Regions from separate parts of the Bradyrhizobium sp. OAE829 genome, predicted to be linked through region 1. Evidence: predicted binding sites of a transcription regulator. Region 1 holds the regulator's gene; the other holds the start of a gene.
What was found. The regulator LexA, encoded in region 1, represses DNA repair genes until DNA is damaged. The targets are predictions, from matches to a motif close to TGTTCNNNNTGTGTTCNG.
Positions count from the first base shown of each region.

Region 1 (4,828 bases):
ATTCACGTTCCCCGGCGGGGCGCGACCGGCGGCGCGGAATTCAACCGGTGGAAAGCGGTGTCGTCGTCGCCGTGCCCGCCTTCGTTGCCGCGCGCTCGGGAATCGGATGCACCACCGGCAATTGCAGCACGGTGACGCGCTGGCCCTCGCAAAGCTGCGTCACCAGCACATGGCTCCCGTCGGGAAATTCGATTGCGTCGTGGTGCCGTTCCTTGATGTGCGGATCAATGGTGTTGAACTTGCCGACGCGAAAACCGATCGTCCGCGTCCAGATCCAGCGGTTGTCGTATTTGACGTCTTGCGCGAAGGCCAGTTCGGTCCCGGGCAGCATGCAGACCGCAACTGCGGGATCGCGTTCGCTGGCAAAGCCGCGGGTCGAGGTGCCGCGGAAGGTGGTCGAAATCAATGTCTCGCCGACCTCAGCAGGACGCGTTGCCATCGCGTGCAAACTATAGTCACACATCGGATCGCTCCCTCGTAAGAGATAGAGACCCGGCCTCCCTCGAGGCGCTGGCCTCTATCAGAGTGGACTTGAGCAAAGTCTATTCCCGTTCTGGGCAATAGTGCGACGGAAAGGCCGGCGTGCCCGATCACAAACGCGCTACGGCGGCTGCGGATTTTCGGGCATCGGCGGCAGCGGCAGTTCGAAGGCGCCGAGATGGAATTGCTCCCTTCCGTCGTCGGCAATCCCGGGCAGCGCGACCAGCGTGAAGGCGGCCTCCGGATATTGCTGCCAGATCGCGAGATCTTCCGCCGTCACTGTCAGCCAGCCGAACCGGAGCATGTAGCGGCCCGGCTCGGTCACCAGGCCCGCCCTCTGCCAGGTGATCTTGGTGATCATATTGCTGACCACGTCTCGTCCCCCCGTTCGCACGCCTTTGAGCAAAAGCCTCAAACCAAACAGCGCGCCACGCCGCCAGTTTTTGCTGCGTTCTGGGCAATTGTGGGACGCGTGCAGGCGCACCGCGACGGTTAAGGCTGTACCAACTTCCGGACAACGAAAAGCCCCGGTCGACGGCCGGGGCTTTTTGCGATGCCGCACGCGGCTTGCATCTGACGCGGGCCGCCCTCAGTACTTCCGGTACAGCCCGATCAGCTTGCCCTGAATCCGGACCCGGTTCGGCGGCAGGATGCGGACTTCATAGGAGGTGTTGGCAGGCTCCAGCGCGATCGATGCGCCGCGGCGGCGGAAGCGTTTCAGGGTGGCTTCCTCCTCGTCGATCAGCGCCACCACGATATCGCCGGTGTCGGCGGTCTCGTTGCGCTGGATCAGCGCCATGTCGCCGTCGAGAATGCCGGCGTCCACCATGGAATCGCCGCGTACTTCGAGTGCGTAATGTTCGCCGGAGCCGAGCATGTCGGGCGGTACGCTGATGGTGTGGCTGCGGGTCTGCAGCGCCTCGATCGGCGTACCGGCGGCGATCCGGCCCATGACGGGAACGGCGACCGGACGGTTGCCGTCGTCCTCGGCGGGCGCGCTGGCGGCGCGGACCTTGCCGAGCGTGCCTTCGATGACGCTTGGGGTGAAGCCGCGGCGGCCGTTGCCGTTACCGGCGCCCGCAAGCTCGGGCAGCTTGATGACTTCGATGGCGCGGGCGCGGTTGGGCAGACGGCGGATGAAGCCGCGCTCTTCCAGGGCGGTGATCAGGCGGTGGATGCCGGATTTGGAGCGGAGGTCGAGCGCATCCTTCATTTCGTCGAAGGAGGGCGGCACGCCGGCTTCCTTGAGCCGTTCGTTGATGAAACGCAGAAGTTCATACTGTTTGCGCGTAAGCATCTCGAGCAATCCCCCGGTTGGCGCGTCGTAGTTCGTGGTCGTTCAATTTCGCGATCTTCAGTTTCGCGGTTCTTCAGATTCGCGGTTCTCGGTTGCGAGTGCGGTCTCAAATTCGGAAGTCCAAAACTCCCGTTTGTAGACACTAGCTCTCGAAACAAATCATGAACGGACACTATATGTTCGATACATGTTCCGCAACCACTTAATTTCAGGTGAACGCGCGCCGCGTTCGCCCGAACATTCCGTCGCGATACGTCATTCCGGCAGGCGCAGGAACTCGCATGGCGTGCCTTCCGGCACCGCCGGCGCAAACGGCGGACGTATCAAAAGCGCCCGTGCCGCAGCGAGATTTCCAAGCAGCGACGAATCCTGGTGGCTCACCGGCACCGCGATCAACGCGCCGTCCTCGCGCCGCTCGAGCCGTGCGCGCAAATAGTCTTCGCGCTGGTCGTTGGCGGGAAGATCGCGGCCGAGCAGGGCGGTCTCGCGCGCGTGATGGATGGTCTTTCGGCCCGACAGCGCGCGAATCAGCGGCACCAGAAACAGGAAACCGCAGACATAGGACGAGACCGGATTGCCGGGCAGGCCGATCACCCGCATCGCCCCGAGGCGCCCGTGCATCATCGGCTTGCCCGGCCGCATCGCGATGCGCCAGAACGCCATGGCGACGCCCTCGGCCTCCAGCGAGCGCTTGACGAGGTCGTGGTCGCCGACCGAGGCGCCGCCCATCGTGATCAGGATGTCGGCGCCGGATGCGCGGGCGCGGCGGATGCCGTCAGTGGTCGCCTCGATCGTGTCGGCGGCGATGCCGAAATCGATGGTCTCGGCGCCCTCGGCCCGCGCCAGCGCGCGCAGCGCGTAGCCGTTGGAGTAGACGATCTGGCCGGGGCCGGGGCTCGAGCCCGGCATCACCAGCTCGTCGCCGGTGGCGAGCACCGCCACCTTGGGGCGGCTGATCACGGCGAGTTCCGGATAATTCATGCCGGCGGCGAGCGACAGATCGCGTTCGGTGAGGTGGCTTCCTTTGGTAAGCAGCACATCGCCCTCGCGGAAATCGGCGCCGGCGGCGCGGATATGCCGTCCCGGTTTGGCGGTTTCCGTGATCGTGATGTGCTCGCCGCTGGCGGCCGTGTCTTCCTGGATGATGACGGCGTCGGCGCCATCAGGGATCACCCCGCCGGTGAAAATCCTGACTGCTTCGCCGGGCCCCACCTTGCGTTCGAACGGGCGGCCCGCCGCGACTTCGCCGATCACCCTCAGCCGCGCGGAGAGGTCGGCGGCATCAGTCGATCGCACCGCATAGCCGTCCATCGCCGACATCGCCTGCGGCGGCTGCGTGCGCTTTGCCGCAAGGTCGCGCGCGAGCACGCGATGCCAGGCGGTGTCGAGTGCGGCCATTTCTTCCGCCAACGGATCGGCGCCCGCAAGGATCGCGGCCAGTGCATCAACGACCGGCATCAGGGCCACGGCAACACCCTCTCAAATTCCCAGCGCGGCAAGCGCCTTTGCGACGTCATCCGGCCCTGTCACATGCACCGCGGCCAGGCCGCGCGCCCGCGCGCCGTCGATGTTCGCGGCGGAATCGTCGAAGAACACGATGCGGGAGGCGGGAACACCGATCGCCTTGACGACATGATCATAGGCCGCCGCATCGGGCTTTCGAAGCCCGATCGTCGATGACAAATAGATTTCGCGGAAATGGCCGAGCACGCCGGCATAGGCCTGGCTGAAATGCACGACATGCGCGTTGTTGGTGTTGGAGAAGGCATAAAGCGGCAGGCGTTGTCCGGCGCGCGCCAGCGATGCTGATATATCGGGCATTTCGCCGGCGAAGATCGCGTTCCAGCCTTCCAGGAACTCGGCGTCGGATATGCCGATACCGAGCGAGACTCGCAGGCCTGCGAAGAATTCGGCGTCGCTGATCTCGCCCCGCTCGTGACGATGCCAGGCGTCATTGGGCAAGAACCGCTCGACCAGCTGTGCGGGCTCGCAGCGGGCATGGCCGGCCCAGGTGGCGACCACCTTGCCGAAGTCGATATCGAGCACGACGCGTCCGAGATCGAACAGCAGCGCGTCGGCGGAGTTGGGGAGAAGCGGGGCATTCATGCCAGACGTTTACAAAACTGGGCCGCTCTGGGCAACGACTGGCTGCAGCCGGCGAAATGCGCGTTTTCGCGAGCAATTTCCGCCCAATCCAGCATTTAGGCTGGCGCGGGAGCTGTGCTATTCGTTTGCCAGGAACGTCCGGGGAGTGATCGCATGAAAATGATTGGCATCGTGGCTGTGATGGTCTTGCTGGCCGGGCCGGCGTTGGCCCAGCAGGCACCCGTTCAAAGATACGGGGAGGAGGACAAGGAAAAGACGCGATCGGATATCGCGGCGGAGAAGGAGGCCGAGCGGGCTTACAAGCGGTCGCTGGGCAATATTCCGGAGCAAAAGAGCACCGATCCCTGGGGAACCGTGCGCAGCGACAATGCCGCCCCGAAAGCTGCCGCCAAGCCGCCCGCGAAACCGAAGGCAGCCAAAACGGATAGCAAGACCGAGACCACCGCAAAACAATAACAGGCATCCGCCGGCAGCTTGCCGGGAGAGCGATGCCCAGGATTCCGGGAAACCGGAGAGGGCGCGAGCAAGGAACAACAATGTCGAACACGCTGCTGTTTTCGCCGGTGAGGATCCGCGGCGTCGAGCTGAAGAACCGCATCGTGGTGCCGCCGATGCACCAATATTCCGCCGTGAAGGGTTTTCCGACCGACTGGCACCTGATGAACTCAGGCAAATTTGCCGCCGGCGGCGCCGGGCTTGTCGTCGTCGAGTCGACCAAGGTCGAGCGCCGCGGTTGCGGCACGGTCGGCGATCTCGGCATCTGGGACGATGCCTTTGTCGAGCCGCTCGGCCGCCTCGTCACATTCATCCATCAGCAGAATGCGGTCGCCGGCATTCAGCTCGGCCATTCCGGCCGCAAGGCGCGCGCGACCCGGCCGTGGGAAGGCGACCGGCCGCTGCAGCGGACGCCCGAGATCGAGGATTGGGAAGCCTGGTCGCCGGTGG
Region 1 is NZ_JBEPOE010000001.1:517,160-521,987, reverse strand. It holds gene ABIE49_RS02405 (hypothetical protein) at 41-463, opposite strand; gene ABIE49_RS02400 (hypothetical protein) at 602-841, opposite strand; gene lexA (transcriptional repressor LexA) at 1,070-1,777, opposite strand; gene ABIE49_RS02390 (molybdopterin molybdotransferase MoeA) at 2,033-3,244, opposite strand; gene ABIE49_RS02385 (HAD-IA family hydrolase) at 3,257-3,883, opposite strand; gene ABIE49_RS02380 (hypothetical protein) at 4,043-4,339, shown strand; gene ABIE49_RS02375 (NADH:flavin oxidoreductase/NADH oxidase) at 4,420-4,828, shown strand, end outside.

Region 2 (4,828 bases), 4.9 Mb from region 1:
GCGTGACGTTGCGGGAGGGCGTGTTCATGCGGCCGTTTTCGGAAACAATGGCCGGAAAAACGACCGTTCATAACGGATGAAGCAGCGCGTCCGCTGTGCAAAGGCGACGGCCTTCTGGCAGTCGGGATCGGTGCTGGCATCCTTGCGATACTGTTCATAGGCCGCGAGGCTTGGAAAGCTGAACATCGCCAAAGCGACGTCGCTCTCGCCTTCGGATGGCAGAAAGTAGCCGTGATGGATGCCGCCAAACCGCGGCAGCAACTCAAGCCACATCGCACCGTAAGCCTCGAAATCGGCGAGCTTGTCCGGATCGAGCTGGTAACGCAGATAACACGTAATCATTTTGTAATGCTCCAGCGCGGTTCGCTCACTTCGCGAGTTCCTTCAGGCCCAACCGGATCAGCTGCGCTGTTTCCGCATTCTCGCCGGCGCTGCGCGAGGCGGAGGCAATGGCGGCTGCGGCCTGCGGCTGGCCGTAACCGAGATTGACCAGCGCCGAGATCGCGTCGGTGACCGGACGCGGCGCGCGATCATTGTCGATGGCGCCGGAGAGATGCACCAGCGCCGGATCGACGTTGGCAAAGGCCGGCGCCTTGTCCTTCAGTTCGGTGACGATGCGTTCGGCGACTTTCGGCCCGACGCCGGGTGTGCGCGTCACCGCGGCCTTGTCGCGCAGCGCTATCGCGTTCGCAAGCTCGGCCGGCGGCAAGGTCGAGAGCACCGCCAGCGCGACCTTGGCGCCGACGCCCTGCACGGTCTGCAGCAGGCGGAACCATTCGCGCTCGATGTCGCCGCGGAAACCGAACAGCTTGATCTGGTCCTCGCGCACATAAGTTTCGATCGAAAGCACCGCGGCCTCGCCGGGCGCGGGCAGCGCCTGCAGCGTGCGCGACGAGCAATGCACCTGATAACCGACACCGCCGACGTCGAGGATCACGTAGTCCTCGCCGTAGGAGTCGACCAGGCCTTTGAGTTTACCAATCATTGCCACAATCCGGATTGGACGCTCGTGACCGCATTGGTGAGGGACGCACCGGCAGATGGGTTCCCTCCCCCCTTGCGGGGGAGGGTTAGGGAGAGGGGTGCAGCTTGCTCGAATGCCTGACGCATCGCAAAGGCAGAATCTTCATCATCGATCGCGCTGCAAAGCTCATTGATACATCGCGGTCGTGCATCTTCGGCCAGAGCCCGGGGCTTACCCCTCTCCCCAACCCTCCCCCGCAAGGGGGGAGGGAGCCTGAACAGCGCGCCCACCTCACTTAGTACTGTGCCGTAATTACCGATCATAGGCCCGCCACCTTCAGCCGCAGCGCCGTGCTGGCGCGGTGGTGGGCGTGCGTGATCGCGATCGCCAGCGCGTCGGCGGCGTCGGTGGATTTCGGCTCGGCCTTCGGCAGCAGGATCTTGAGCATGACAGCGATCTGGTTCTTGTCGGCATGACCGGCGCCGACCACCGTCTTCTTGACCTGGTTGGGCGCGTATTCGGCAACCGATATGCCGAACATCGCCGGCGCCAGCATGGCGACGCCGCGCGCCTGGCCGAGTTTCAGCGTCGCAACGCCGTCCTTGTTGACAAAAGTCTGTTCGACCGCGGCCTCCATGGGACGGAAATCGCCGAGCACGGCGGCGAGGCCTTCATGGATCGCGAGCAGCCGGCTCGCCAGCGGCTGATCGTCCGGCGGCTCCACCGAGCCGCAGCCGATGAAGACCAGCCGGTTGCCCTCGGTCTCGATCACGCCCCAGCCGGTGCGGCGCAGGCCGGGGTCGATACCGATAATCCGGACGGGTTGGCGAATCGGAGGAGATGTCATGGCCTGTGATAACGCCAGAGCACCGTGAACGAAACATAAAGAGAACGGTCATCCCCTGCCCAGGTCGGCAAGACCAGCGTTGTCATCCGCGCGAAAGCGGGGATCCAGTATTCCAGAGGTGGTTGTGAAAAGGCCGAAAGGCCGCGGCGTACTGGATCGCCCGGTCAAGCCGGGCGACGACAGTTGAGAATGGGGCGGCAATCGAGAGGCTACCCGCCCATCTTCGCCATCAGCGCGTCCGAGACTTCGAAATTGGCGTAGACGTTCTGCACGTCGTCGTGCTCGTTCAAATGGTCGATCAGCTTCAGCAGCTTCTCGCCGGTCTCGTCGTCTACCGGCACCGTGTTCTGCGGCTTCCAGGTCAGCGCCGCCTTGCGGGCCTCGCCGAATTTCGCTTCCAGCGCCTTAGCGACCTCGCGAAACGTTTCCTTGGAGGCATAGATTTCGTGGCCGTTCCCGCTCGAAATCACGTCGTCGGCGCCGGCTTCGATCGCGGCATCCAGCATCGCGTCATCGGACGCGACCTTGGCGTCGTATTCGATGATGCCGGTGTGGTCGAACATGAAGGAAACCGATCCGGTTTCGCCGAGGTTGCCGCCGGACTTGGTGAAGTAGGAGCGGATATCGGAGGCCGCGCGGTTGCGGTTGTCGGTCAGCGCCTCGACGATGACGGCGACGCCGCCGGGGCCATAGCCCTCGTAGCGAATCTCGTCATAGTTTTCGCCCTCGCCGCCGCTCGCCTTCTTCACGGCGCGCTCGATCGAATCCTTCGACATGTTTTCCTGGCGAGCGGAAATGATCGCCGCGCGCAGCCGGGCGTTCATCGCCGGATCGGGCTGGCCCATCTTGGCCGCGACGGTGATTTCCCGCGCCAGCTTGCCGAACAGTTTCGACTTCTGGGCATCCTGCCGTCCCTTGCGGTGCATGATGTTCTTGAATTGGGAATGGCCGGCCATGCGGGGTCTCTTGGATTCGTTCGTGAGCGGAATTGGATGAAAACGCGGCCTTATAGGCCGTCAACCGGCCAAAATCAAAGATTCAAGGCCCGTTCTGGTACTTAAGTAGTGCCCGTAAGATGGAATATGAGGCAGTTGTTAACCATGACTTCATGCCCGGATGAGAGGATGCGCCCCACATTCTCAACTTTTAAGAGCCCTCATGGCGTTCGGTTTATTTCGAAAGCGAGAGCCGGAAGCGACCGCGGCTGCCGTCGAGCTTAAGGTTCCGGCGGTTGTGGCTGCGACCGACGCGCCCGCGCCCGAAGGCGATTCGGCCAAGGATATCCTTGAACTGCTGGAACTCGAACTCGGCGGCATGATCCGCCAGCTCGAGCGCGCGGCCCATTCGGTCGCCGGCGGCGCCGAGGCCACCGCAACGACGCTGACCACCATCCGCCACCGCACCGATGCGCTGACCGGCCGCACCACCGCGGCCCAGAGCACCGCGACCACCTTCTCGCAGGCGGCCGACAAATTCACCCATTCGGCCCAAGGCATCGGCGAGCAGGTCCGCGACGCCGGCAAACTCGCCGACCAGGCCAGCGAGGCCGCCCGCGAAGCCCGCGCCAATGTGGACCGGCTGCGCGAATCGTCCGCGGCGATCGGCAATGTCGTCAATCTGATCGCGCAGATCGCGCGGCAAACTACACTGCTGGCGCTCAATTCCACCATCGAGGCCGCGCGTGCCGGCGAAGCCGGACGCGGTTTTGCGGTCGTCGCCACCGAGGTGAAGGCGCTCGCGGTGCAGACCCAGAACGCCACCGAGGAAATCACCAGGAAGATCGAAGCGCTGCAGCGCGACGCCGCCGGCTCGGTCGACGCCGTGCATCGGATTTCGCAGGCGATCGAATTGATCCGGCCGGTGTTCGACAACGTCAACGGCGCGGTTGCCGAGCAAAGCCAGACCACCGGCGAAATGTCCGACAATGCCGCCTCCGCCTCGCGCTTCATCGTCTCGGTCGGCGAAAGCGCAACCGAGATCGACGTTGCGACCAAGCAAGCCGAAGCGCATGGCGAAAGCGTCGCCAATGCCGGCCGCGCGGTCACCACCTTTGCGCAGAAGCTCAAATCGCGCTGCGCGGTGCTGCTGCGTCAAAGCGAGCGCCAGGGCCAGCGCAAACAGGAAAAGCTGCCTTGCAGCCTCCAGATCGAAATCCAGACCCCGCGCGGCCTGATCACGGCGCCGGTCTACGAGATTTCGATCGACGGCATTCTGATCAGCGGTCCCGACGCGGAGAAGCTGGCGCCAAACCAAAGCCTCGACGCCACGCTGCCGGATATCGGCGCCTGCAAAATTCGCGTCAGTGAGCGTTCCAAGGCCGGCGCGCAGGCGCAGTTCGAGCGGCCGGATGCCGCTTTGCGCGAGGCGATCGAAGACAAATTGTGGGCGATCCACGACGAGAACACCGAATTCGTCACCCGCGCCATGGAAGCAGGCGCGGCGCTGACCAGGATTTTCGAGCAGGGCGTCGCCAGCGGCGCGATCTCGATGGAAGACATGTTCGACACCAACTATGTCGAAATCCAAGGCAGCAACCCGGTGCAGTACCGCACCAGGATCCTTGACTGGGCGGACCGCGCGCTGCCGCCGTTCCAGGAAGCCTTCCTCGCCAAAGACAAGCGCATGGCGTTCTGCGCGATGATTGACCAGAACGGCTACCTGCCGGTTCACAACAAGATCTACTCACACCCGCAGCGGCCCGGCGACGTCACCTGGAACACCGCCAACAGCCGCAACCGCCGCATCTTCAACGATCCCGCGGGCCTCGCCGCCGGCCGCAACCAGCGCGCCTACCTGGTGCAGAGCTACGCCCGCGACATGGGCAACGGCAACACCGTGATGATGCGCGAGATCGACGTGCCGATCCGCGTCAAGGGCCGGCACTGGGGCGGTTTCCGCACGGCCTACAGGCTTTAGATTCTTGATTGACGCGTTTTCTTGACGCGAACCGGTAACCACCCACGGATCAAGTCCGAGGGCATGCTTCGCTCGAAAACGCTCCAGCAGTTCGCTCTCAG
Region 2 is NZ_JBEPOE010000001.1:5,458,165-5,462,992, reverse strand. It holds gene ABIE49_RS26205 (hypothetical protein) at 1-28, opposite strand, end outside; gene ABIE49_RS26200 (NIPSNAP family protein) at 25-342, opposite strand; gene ruvA (Holliday junction branch migration protein RuvA) at 368-985, opposite strand; gene ruvC (crossover junction endodeoxyribonuclease RuvC) at 1,284-1,811, opposite strand; gene ABIE49_RS26185 (YebC/PmpR family DNA-binding transcriptional regulator) at 2,021-2,767, opposite strand; gene ABIE49_RS26180 (methyl-accepting chemotaxis protein) at 2,970-4,727, shown strand.
Region 2: a site for LexA is predicted at 1,841-1,858, ahead of ruvC (crossover junction endodeoxyribonuclease RuvC). Genes of this name have one in related genera too.